2 linked regions of the Caldivirga maquilingensis IC-167 genome follow. The protein of the gene in region 2 binds, or shares a complex with, the protein of the main gene of each other region. Links are inferred from orthologs where the notes say so. Each region holds a gene or a part of one and is shown on either strand. Other genes may lie near its edges.

Region 1 (5,139 bases), 1.2 Mb from region 2 along the record:
ACTGATGTGGTATTTGATGCAGTAACAGTATATATCCTGGTGGTTAATTGAGGTTCAACAGTTATGTTTACGGCTTTCTCATCAACGAGAACCCAGGTTCCATTAAGCAGGTAATAGAGGCTTATGTTTAACCTATTAACACCAACCTGCATTAAAGATACTGTGAAAACGAACTTAAGTATACCTGGTGCAGTATCTACTGGTAAACTCCCAAGTATTAATGATCCATTACTCAACACCACCATTATTGTTGACATACATGAGTTTGGGCTTGTTATAAGGCATGGAGGGGCATACTCAACTAGAACTGTTATATTAGTAGGCTGCCCCACCTCCACTGGGCTAGTGTAGTTAACCCCAATTATCTTAACGTAATTCTCATAGTTTCCCTGGGCCAATGAGCAGATTGACGCCACCAATACTGCAACCACCACACCCACTATTATTCTCCTATCCATAGCATAAGCTTCGTTAAGCCAATTATTATGCGTTTCGAGAACAATAAGTTAATAAGGTTTGGATAGAGGAGATTAAAATCATGAGGTATGTTAGGTTCGGTAATAGTGGACTACAGGTTTCGCAGTTATGTCTTGGTTTGTGGCATCTTCCTCCTTCTAGGGTTAGGGATGAGTATGGTGTTTATAAGGTTGATGAGGAGGAGTCTGTTAGGATAATTAGGAGGGCTATTGACCTGGGTATTAACTTCATTGATACAGCCAACGTATACCATGGAACAATGCAAGGGCCGGATTACATCCACGCCGGTAATGCTGAGAGGATACTAGGCAAGGCAATAAAAGGTTATGATAGAGAATCACTAGTCATAGCAACAAAAGTTAGGGGAAGGATGGCTCCTTGGCCTAATGGTGAGGGTTTATCTAGGAAGCACATTAGGTGGCAGATTAAGGAGTCGTTAAGGAGATTGGATACTAGTTACGTGGACATATACTTAATGCATAGGCCTGATCCATCTACACCAATCGAGGAAACCTTAGATACCTTAAAGGACTTGGTTAGTCAAGGTCTTGTTAATTATGTTGGTGAAAGCTACTTCCACCCTGAGGATATAGAGTATATTGTTAATTACTCAAGGCAAATTCACCTACCATTCATAGCAATGCAGGAGCCGTATAACCTCATTGAGAGGGATATTGAGAAGGATAAGATTCCATTAGCTAGTAAATATGGCTTAGGCATAATGGCCTACATTCCCTTAGCCCAAGGTGTATTAACTGGAAAGTACCTTAATGGTATACCTGAAATGTCTAGGGCAGGTTACGTTGATGAGATACGGTGGAGGTATTTAACCCCAGAGACATTGAAGGCTATGAGGGAGTTCCATGAATTGGCGATGGAATTAGGGGTTACTGATGCTCAATTAGCGTTGGCTTGGATTTTAAGGAAGTCGGAGGAAATGGGGGTTACTGTAATTCCAATAATAGGTGCCACAAGCGTAACTCAACTTGAAGACGATGTAGGGAGTATTAATGTTAAGTTAAGTGGCGATGTGATGAAGAGATTGGATGAGATTTCTAAAATGGCTAAGGTTAATTGGGAGGTTAAGTATGAGAGAGTAGTGAAACTAACTCAATGACCCCGCATTACTTAACCATTAAAATACTCCCCCATCCACGAATCAGACCAACCTCCTCCCATCCTAGGGACTAGGGGATGTGGACTATGCAGGGATACTGACACCCATATATAGACCAAAGCCCCTTACCCTAATTCCCTGTAAGATGCAGGACTTGCCTTATCTTCGTCATGCCGGGTTCAATTCATCACACAACTCAGAAGCACCCCTACTCACTAATCACCACTGGTGTTGGGTATCGGTGTTTTTATTAATTACCCGCATTAATAATGGTAGGAAGTAATACTATGCATAATGAAGCTTACTGGAAGGTATAATTTACGTTAATTTGATTTTTAAATGCTCAAGTGACGAAAAACTGCTCATTACCTCTTTATCTCAACTTTAGCTGGTTTAATCTCTATTATTTGCCCAGCCGCCACGGTTCTACCCATGTCTCTAAGCGAGAACCTGCCTAAGGCAGGTAGGTCTGAGAACCTTTCAACAACCACTGGCTTAAGTGGCTTAAGCCTAACCATTGCTACATCACCCCTCTTTATGAATTGAGGCTTCTGCTCAACAGTTTGCCCAGTGGCTGGGTCTAGCCTTGATATTAATTCTATTATTTGGGTTGGTACAGTGGCTGTGTGAACATGCATTACTGGAGTGTACCCAACGCCTATTGTGGTTGGGTGCTCTAGGACTGCTATTCTCGCCACTATCTCCTCGGCAACTGTTGGTGGGTTGTTTAGATGACCAACTACATCACCTCTCTTTAAGTCTTGTCTCTCAAAGCCCCTGACGTTAATACCCACGTTATCACCTGCCTTAGCCTCCTCAAGCTTCATATGGTGTGTTTCAATACTCCTCACGTCACCAACCTTAGCTGGTGGTAACGCTACTATGGTGTCACCAACCTTAACCACACCTGACTCAACTCTACCGGTTATTACCGTACCAGCACCTGTTATTGAGAATACGTCCTGGATAGGTAGCCTAAGTGGCTTATCAATTGGCCTTGGTGGTGGTTCAATTGCATCAAGAGCCTCCAGTAGGACTGGACCATTATACCAAGGCATGTTACTGCTCTTAACCTTAATATTATCACCTCTCACTGCGCTTACAGGTATGAAGGGTACTTTATTAACATCATACCTAAGTATCTTAAGTATCTTACTTAACTCACCCTTTATCTGCTCATACCTCTTTTGATCATAGTTAACAACATCCATCTTATTAACGGCAACTATTAGGTTCCTTATACCAAGTGTCCATGCTAGGAATAAGTGCTCCCTTGTCTGTCCCTGTGGACCAACACCAGACTCAAACTCACCTGGCCTTGCTGAAACAACTAATAATGCGGCATCAGCCTGGCTTGCACCAACTATCATGTTCTTTACGAAGTCCCTATGACCAGGTAGGTCTATTATTGTGAAGAAGTATTTAGGTGTTTCGAAGCCAACGTGCATGGCCTCAATTGTGACACCTCTCTCCCTCTCCTCCTTAAGCCTATCCATTATCCAGGCGTATTTGAAGTCCTCCTTACCTAATTTCTTAGCCTCAGCCTCAAGTTCAGCGAATGCCTTCTCATCAACATAACCTGTTTCAAGCAGTAGCCTACCCGTTAATGTTGACTTACCATGATCCACATGCCCTATTATAGCTAGGTTTAAGTGGGGCTTCTTCAATGCACTCTCAGTAGGGTTCTTTATTATGCTCATCAATAGAAGCCATTAATTTACTCTTTAAAAATTTAACTGAACGGATCCCTAATACACAATGCTTAAGCAGTAAATCCCCACTCATAACTAATAATACCCCACTGAAAGCCTGTCTACTCCTTATTCTACGTAGTGAGAATTATTAGCATTAAGTGCTTTGCAGCTTTCCTGTTAGCATTAATTAGTAATTCATTAAGGTTAAGGTTTAATTAATGACTTAACATAGCTTATTAGCCTACTTTTAAAGGCCTCATAGGTGAATAGTATTGAATGTTCCTTAACCCTCATACTGTAGGCGTTAAATAACTCCCCATTACTCAGCAGCCTGATTATTGATTCAACAGCCTCATTATTGCTTAAGTACCCTAACCCAAATTCACCATATCCAACTATGTCACTCCATAAGCCACCCGACTTATGCACAACAGGCACTACCCCAGCGTACTGGGCCTCAGCTGCAACAAGACCGAAATGCTCATTGATAGCAGTGTGGAGTAGTACCTTGGCTCTACATAAGTAATCCCACTTGGTTTCCTCACTGGCATCAAGTATGAATTCAACATGCTTAGCCTGCTCCTTAACAAGCCTAAAGTACTCCTGGTTGTAGGGTAGTCCAATTACGTAGAATGAGGCCTTAGGGTAATTAGCGTAGACTGCCTCCATTATCTTAACAGCATCTATAATCCTCTTATCAGGGGCTATTCTACCCACAGTAACCACCATTTCCTCTTTACTCACTGAACCGCATTGATGCGGCATTACTGGGGGATAAAGCACACCGCTTAACCTTGGTCTATAGGGTAATTGATTAAGAGTCCACTTTGAATTAGCCAGAAGTAGCCTAGGCCCTAGGATAGGTAATACTACTCTATTAAATTCTAGGAGAATTCTCCTCCTAAGCCTATAAGGTGGCATGTATGTTCCTGGGTTATTTAAGTAACCTATATCGAATGGCCAAATCATAACATGGTAAACAGTGTTTATTGTTAAATCATAGCCTAAACTCATTATTCCTGTTATAATGTTTCTACTTAACCCACGTATGGGTAGATTAGGATCATGATCAAAAGCACTTACTATCCTTCGGGCTGGTATATCATTGATCCTGCTGTCTATCCCCCCATTGAAGAGTAGGATAACATCCACTGTGAACCCACTTTCACTAAGAGCCTTAACCATGGCGTATGTTACTAATTCTTGTCCACCCCATCTACTTAAGGTATCATAGGTTACTGCTACATTCACCGGCTACTCACTGCACCGGTGGTATTAAGTATTAATAATTCTAGAAGACCCTAACTTGAATCAACAGCTTAAAGTAGCTGGGGACTTCATAATGCATTGAGCTTCACTTATAATCATTGAAAATGTTTTTAACCAGTTTAATAGATAGCTTACTCTGCTTACCATGAGGAGTGCTAAGATTCTTAGGGTTAAGAGTGTGGGGGATTTCTACATCATTGAAGATGAATTATCTAGGTTACTTCTCAATGATAAGAGGCCTCTTGACCCGGATAAAATAGATCCAATAGAATTAGCTTACTTAATATATATTGGCGACTTTAAGGTTTACGTTGATGGGAGGCAAGTCTCAATAAGTGATGTACTTCATTCAGGTGATTTAGAGAGATTCATGGTTTACCTGGATTTGAGGAATAGGGGATTGTACGTTAAGCCGGTTAGGGATGGTAAAATAGATATGCTTGTTTGGGATAAGAAGAAGAATGCCCTCTCATCAAATCCCCAATACATGATTAAGATACTTGATGAGGGTAGGGGAATTAAAACAACGGAATTACTTGAATTAACTGATTACGCTGAAAGGAATAGGATGAAGCTCATATT
Region 2 (5,136 bases):
AGCTTGAGAACACCTACTGCCCTAACTGCGGTAACGTGGTTATCAGGAGGTATGGATTCCAGATACTTGAGGTTAACTTAACTGAGGATAATAGGTGCAGGTTCTGTGGGGCTAAGATCAACATTGATGGTAAAGTTTGGCCAACGTGGAGGGAGGATAGATTCGCCTACGTCCCAATCCACTTATTCACAAAGTACACTAAGGTTACTAAATCAGACGTGGAGGCTATTAGAGGTAGGTTAAGGCAGGGTGAGTAGCTTACCGCTACTGCCTAAGCTTAATGTAGTACCTGTACTTCCTATCAGTGCTAACGGTCACTAGGCCATTTAACTCAAGCCTCATAAGCACCTTAAGTACCTCACCCTCATCCACATTATCGTAACCGAACGCCTTTAAAGCCTGCATCAGGTCCTTAATTGATGACTCCTTCTTCATCTTAAGGTACTGGTATATAACGTAGTGAAGCGGGAATGATGGCTTACTCATTCATGCTAGTGGAAAATAAGGCCTTATTAAAGGTTTTGCAGATTAAATGAATATTTCAGCCTTCCTCTGCTCCCTAGCCCTAACTTGACTAGTCTTAAACCTATCCCACCATGACTCATAGAACTTAATCATCTCAGGGGTTAAAGTAGCCCTAATCTTATTCATTGCCTTGGAGAAGTCCTCCATGGTAACCTCGGTTGCATTAGGGTTCTCTCTAAGAGCCGTTAACGCCGCCTCCCTAACCAGTAGTTCAATGTCGGCTCCAGTGTAGTACTCAAGTAAGTCAGCTAACCTCCATAGGTCAACATCCTTAGCTAAGGGCACATTCCTAGTATGCACCTTAAGTATCTCAAACCTACTGGGCTTATCCGGTGGTGGTACGTATATTATTCTGTCGAATCTTCCTGGTCTTAGTAATGCTGGGTCAAGCATATCAGGCCTATTGGTGGCGCCTATAACAACAACATTCTCCAACGCCGCTATTCCATCCATCTCAGCCAATAATTGAGCCACAATCCTATCCATCGCAGATGTATCCAACGTATATCCTCTTGCTGGTGCTATTGCGTCTATTTCGTCGAAGAATACTACGCATGGTGCTGCCATTCTGGCTTTCTTGAATATTTCCCTAATAGCCTTCTCACTCTCACCAAACCACTTACTCAGTATTTCAGGGCCGCGGACGGCTATGAAGTTTGCACCACTCTCATTGGCAACAGCCTTAGCCAAGAGAGTCTTACCAGTACCAGGAGGACCAAACAACAAAATACCCTTAGGCGGCCTAATGCCCATTATCTTAAACCTATTCGGGTACTTGAGAGGCCACTCAACAGCCTCCCTAAGCTCCTGCTTAGCCTCCTCTAATCCGCCAACATCACTCCAGCGAACCTTAGGAACCTCAATGTAAATCTCCCTCAGGGCACTTGGTATTATCTCACGCATAGCATCCATGAAGTCCTGCATAGTAACCTTTATTCTACTCAGGTTCTCATCAGTGAAGGTGTTAGGGTCATCTGGGTTAATTATGCCTTGTTGAAGAGCTCTACGTAAAGCCTTCATTGCGGCCTCCCTGGCTAATGCAGCTATGTCGGCTCCAGTGTAGCCGTACGTTATCTCAGCGAGCTTCCTTAAGTCGACATCCTTCTCAAGGGGCATATTCCTAGTGTGGACGAGCAGTATCTCATACCTACCCCTAGTGTCAGGTGGGTTAATCCAAATCTCTCTGTCGAATCTTCCTGGTCTTCTTAATGCTGGGTCCACTGCATCCGGCCTATTCGTTGCTCCTATAACAACTACTTGACCCCTCTCCTGTAAACCATCCATTAGTGTTAGTAATTGGGCCACTATGCGCTTCTCCACCTCACCGGTTACTTCCTCGCGTTTTGGTGCTATGCTGTCTATTTCATCAATGAATATTATTGCTGGTGCATTACGCTTAGCCTCATCGAAAATCTCCCTCAACCTAGCCTCAGACTCACCGTAATACTTACTAACAATCTCAGGACCATTAATGGAGACGAAGTACGCATCAGCCTCATTAGCAACAGCCTTAGCCAAGAGAGTCTTACCAGTACCAGGAGGACCAATTAGTAAAACACCCTTAGGGGGCTCAATACCAAGATGCCTAAACAACTCAGGATGCTTAAGAGGCAACTCCACAAGCTCACGAATCTTCTGCTTAGCCTCCTCCAAATCACCAATATCCTCCCAAGTAACACGAGGTATCCTAATATTCTCCACAGGCTTCTCAAGCACCTTAACCTGGGTCTCATCATCAACAATAACCGGTGTATTACTTGGCTTAACTTGAATAGCCTGGAATATTAGGGACTGCCCAAGCACCAGTATTTGTATTAAATCACCCTCCATTAGCACGTAGTCTTTAAGCCTCTGCTTAACGTAATTCTCGAAGTTCTGCTCAATTGATAACGTCATTGAGACTGGGGCTAGTTTAACCAATTGAGCCTGCTTAGCTTCAGTTACCTTAACCTTAACAGTATCATTAACGCTAACGTCGGCGTTCTTCCTAATGATTGAATTCATCCTAATAACCCCTCTACCATCATCCTCAGGTAAACCATACATTACCTTAGCTGCCGTTAGCCTCTTACCCTTAATGTAAACCACGGTACCTGGCTCAATACCGTAATCCCTCATAATAGTTGGGTCAATGCGAACAATGGGTCTACCAGCATCCCTCTGCTTAGCCTCAGCCACCCGAAGCTCAATCCAACCCTCCTCACCGGACATAGGTGAGAATTAAACTATGGGTTTATAAAACTTTTAATGCCCCGCAACCTTAGGCATGAGGCTGCAAAGGCTAATCCAAGGCTAGGGCTGGTTGTGTTTTTAGAAGCTAACCCTGGTGAAGTACTCGAGCTCAATGCCTCCAATGTCCTCTATCTGGGATAGTATGTTCTCAATCTCATCACTAGTGTACTCATCGGACTCAGGCGTAACTATGTGTATTTTCAAGGCCTTAATACCGAAACCAATCTCCTCCTCCTCAATACCCTTAACAGGGTACTTCGGCTCAAGCTTACCCTTAATAACCTGCTTAAGCTTCTCGTAGTCAACATCCTCCCTACTTGGGGTAACCCTGTACACGTAGTATATTTGAGCCATTTAATTCACCATGTCCCCTAAAATACGCATTATATAAAATTTACTGTACCAGTTAATTAAAACAGGAGCCACATTTCAGCCTATTTACAGCTGAAAGCCTCGCCTTTTCAAGGTGGGGATACAAGGGGAAAACAGTTCTACGCTACGTGCCTAAGGTGCCTCAGGAAGGTAAGCATAAGGAAGTATAGGGGTGAGTGAGGGTTCCAAAGCCTGTGAAAGTAGAGCCTATAGGTTGTTCTAGCCGTGGACATTAACGAGAGGTATATCTACTTTGGCAACTCAGCATTGTTAAAAGAGTTGAAACAACTGTGGATAGAGCCATGCACTACAGGTTACTTGCCGAGAAGCTCATGAAGAAGTACTCTCATGGAAAGTACAGACCATGGATGCGCAGGAAGAGAATACATGAGCGTATAAGGTACTTCCACAGAAAGGCTAGAAACATTGCCGAGTACTGGGCGAAGAAGACGGCTCTAAAGATAGATCTCGAAGCTAAGCGAAACAGCTTAGCTGTAGCCAGAGAGGACTTGAAAGGGTTAGTGGAAGCTCTAAGAGAGCTACCAAAGACACACAGAGTAAGAATGATAGTGCTCTCCTATAGAAGACTCATCTACTGGATTGACTGGCAGGCAGAAAAGCATGGTGTAAAAGTAGTTGCTGTAGAGCCTAAGGGAACATCGACAACGTGCCCTAGGTGCGGAAACAGGCTTGTTGCAAACGGCTATAAGGCATTAAAGTATTCTACATGCGGATTCGAAGACAATAGAGATGTAATAGCCTTGCTGAATATTTAGAAGAGAATTCTAGTCAAAATGGGAGGAGCTTCTGACCCCCCTCGACTGCCCCACGGATGAAAGATATAGCCCGAATAGATGCGGGGAACCAATGAACCACCCTAAAGGAACCCTCACCCTTTAGGGCGGGGAGGAGGTCAGTTCATTAATCCACGGCATTAAAAATGCGTAAAGAAGTAATAATAGCACTGGGTAAGTCTGGTTTTTAATTTCATGGGGAACCCATAATTAAGCCTCCTTTGATTCTAACCAGGATCCACTTAATTTAATATTGAGGTTAAGCGGGAAGTAATATTTAGACACTTAATTAGGGGCCCTCAAAGCCGCAGACCGGGCACTTGTAGGTATTTCCCTCCCTCCTACAGCGTTCGCACCTCCAAATCTCATATTTACCGCAGTTTGGGCATAGGAAGTGGGTTGCCCTCTTAAATGGCGCAATTGGGCTACCGCATGATGTACAGTAGTAAACCTCTGGTCCATAAAGCTTCGGCCTCGGCCTAGAGCGTGCACTTACTGCCGCCATTACCAGCCACTAATTTAAGTGTTTTTAAGGATTTAGCGGACTTAGGGTTACTTCATTGCGCCTCAGAATAGTGGAATATGAAAAACCTTATTAACAACTACTCATTTACTCAACACATGAAGTGGAGGTACCTGGCCTTAATAGCCGTAGCAGCACTGGTGGTTAGTGTTATTGCGGTTCACTCACTTACCCAGAAACCAACGGCCTCAAGTGACCCTCCAGTTAATTACACTATTACCGTTAACTCATCATTAACCTGCACTGCAGCCAGCGTCAACATGATGATAGCCCAGGAATTATACATTAAGGTACTCATAATAGCCAACGCCACTGGTGAGTATTCAATAATTAATACTGACCTACTGAATGCTTCCCAACTCTTAAGTGAGGCTAATGAAACACTTAACCTTGGTGAATGCATTAAGTCCCTCAACTACATCCAGCAGGCAGTGGGCTATGAGGAGGAGACGTATGTTACCTTAATGAGTAGGCTGAGTCATGAAGGGACTATTAACTACACGTGCCTACAAATAATAGACTTAATTAAGGCTAAGGTTAATGCAGCTGCGGAGTTAAGCCTAAGACTTGGCAATACGACGGCTTATAATGAGACTCAATCCATACTTAAACTCCTGAACTCAAGTAACTTAACATGCAGTGAACTTAACAATATAATGAATGAGGCATCAGTATTATTAAACAGCCTTA

Evidence for each region. The genes of interacting proteins can lie anywhere in the genome.
Region 1: the proteins of CMAQ_RS02760 (region 2) and tuf are in contact, whole or in part, in a crystal structure (PDB 7CSL), measured with the Pyrococcus horikoshii proteins. The link is inferred for Caldivirga maquilingensis IC-167 from one-to-one orthologs. Residues at the interface, in WP_010884146.1 of Pyrococcus horikoshii: Phe4, Leu6, Val7, Val9, Arg11, Met13, Pro14, Thr15, Asp16, Pro17, Leu38, Ala39, Lys40, Glu44, Pro45, Ile46, Ala47, Phe48, Gly49, Leu50, Tyr56, Leu58, Arg60, Asp61, Glu62, Glu63, Tyr65, Ser66, Phe67, Asp68; in WP_010885563.1 of Pyrococcus horikoshii: Val16, Lys20, Ser21, Lys62, Arg65, Glu66, Arg67, Gly68, Val73, Ala74, His75, Ile88, Asp89, Ala90, Pro91, Gly92, His93, Asp95, Phe96, Lys98, Asn99, Gly103, Ala104, Asp227, Val228, Tyr229, Ile231, Val234, Val237, Val239.

The regions. Positions count from the first base shown.
Region 1 is NC_009954.1:1,820,793-1,825,931, forward strand. What follows is about bases 1,129-4,054. They hold tuf (translation elongation factor EF-1 subunit alpha), read right to left. Parts: upstream 3,298-4,054; coding sequence 1,960-3,297; downstream 1,129-1,959. Other genes in these bases: CMAQ_RS08970 (aldo/keto reductase), read left to right, coding at 1,129-1,594; CMAQ_RS08980 (glycosyltransferase family 4 protein), read right to left, coding at 3,493-4,054. Outside these bases: CMAQ_RS08965 (hypothetical protein), read right to left, coding at 1-458; more of CMAQ_RS08970, read left to right, coding at 539-1,128; more of CMAQ_RS08980, read right to left, coding at 4,055-4,539; CMAQ_RS08985 (tRNA intron endonuclease catalytic-like protein), read left to right, coding at 4,703-5,139. UniProt on the Methanocaldococcus jannaschii protein: GTP hydrolase that promotes the GTP-dependent binding of aminoacyl-tRNA to the A-site of ribosomes during protein biosynthesis.
Region 2 is NC_009954.1:573,608-578,743, forward strand. Bases 1,474-4,396 are described here. They hold CMAQ_RS02760 (elongation factor 1-beta), read right to left. Parts: upstream 3,112-4,396; coding sequence 2,836-3,111; downstream 1,474-2,835. Other genes in these bases: CMAQ_RS02755 (CDC48 family AAA ATPase), read right to left, coding at 1,474-2,736; CMAQ_RS02765 (zinc ribbon domain-containing protein), read left to right, coding at 3,420-3,905. In the rest of the region: amrS (AmmeMemoRadiSam system radical SAM enzyme), read left to right, coding at 1-257; CMAQ_RS02750 (hypothetical protein), read right to left, coding at 265-486; more of CMAQ_RS02755, read right to left, coding at 529-1,473; CMAQ_RS02775 (hypothetical protein), read left to right, coding at 4,545-5,136. UniProt on the Methanocaldococcus jannaschii protein: Promotes the exchange of GDP for GTP in EF-1-alpha/GDP, thus allowing the regeneration of EF-1-alpha/GTP that could then be used to form the ternary complex EF-1-alpha/GTP/AAtRNA.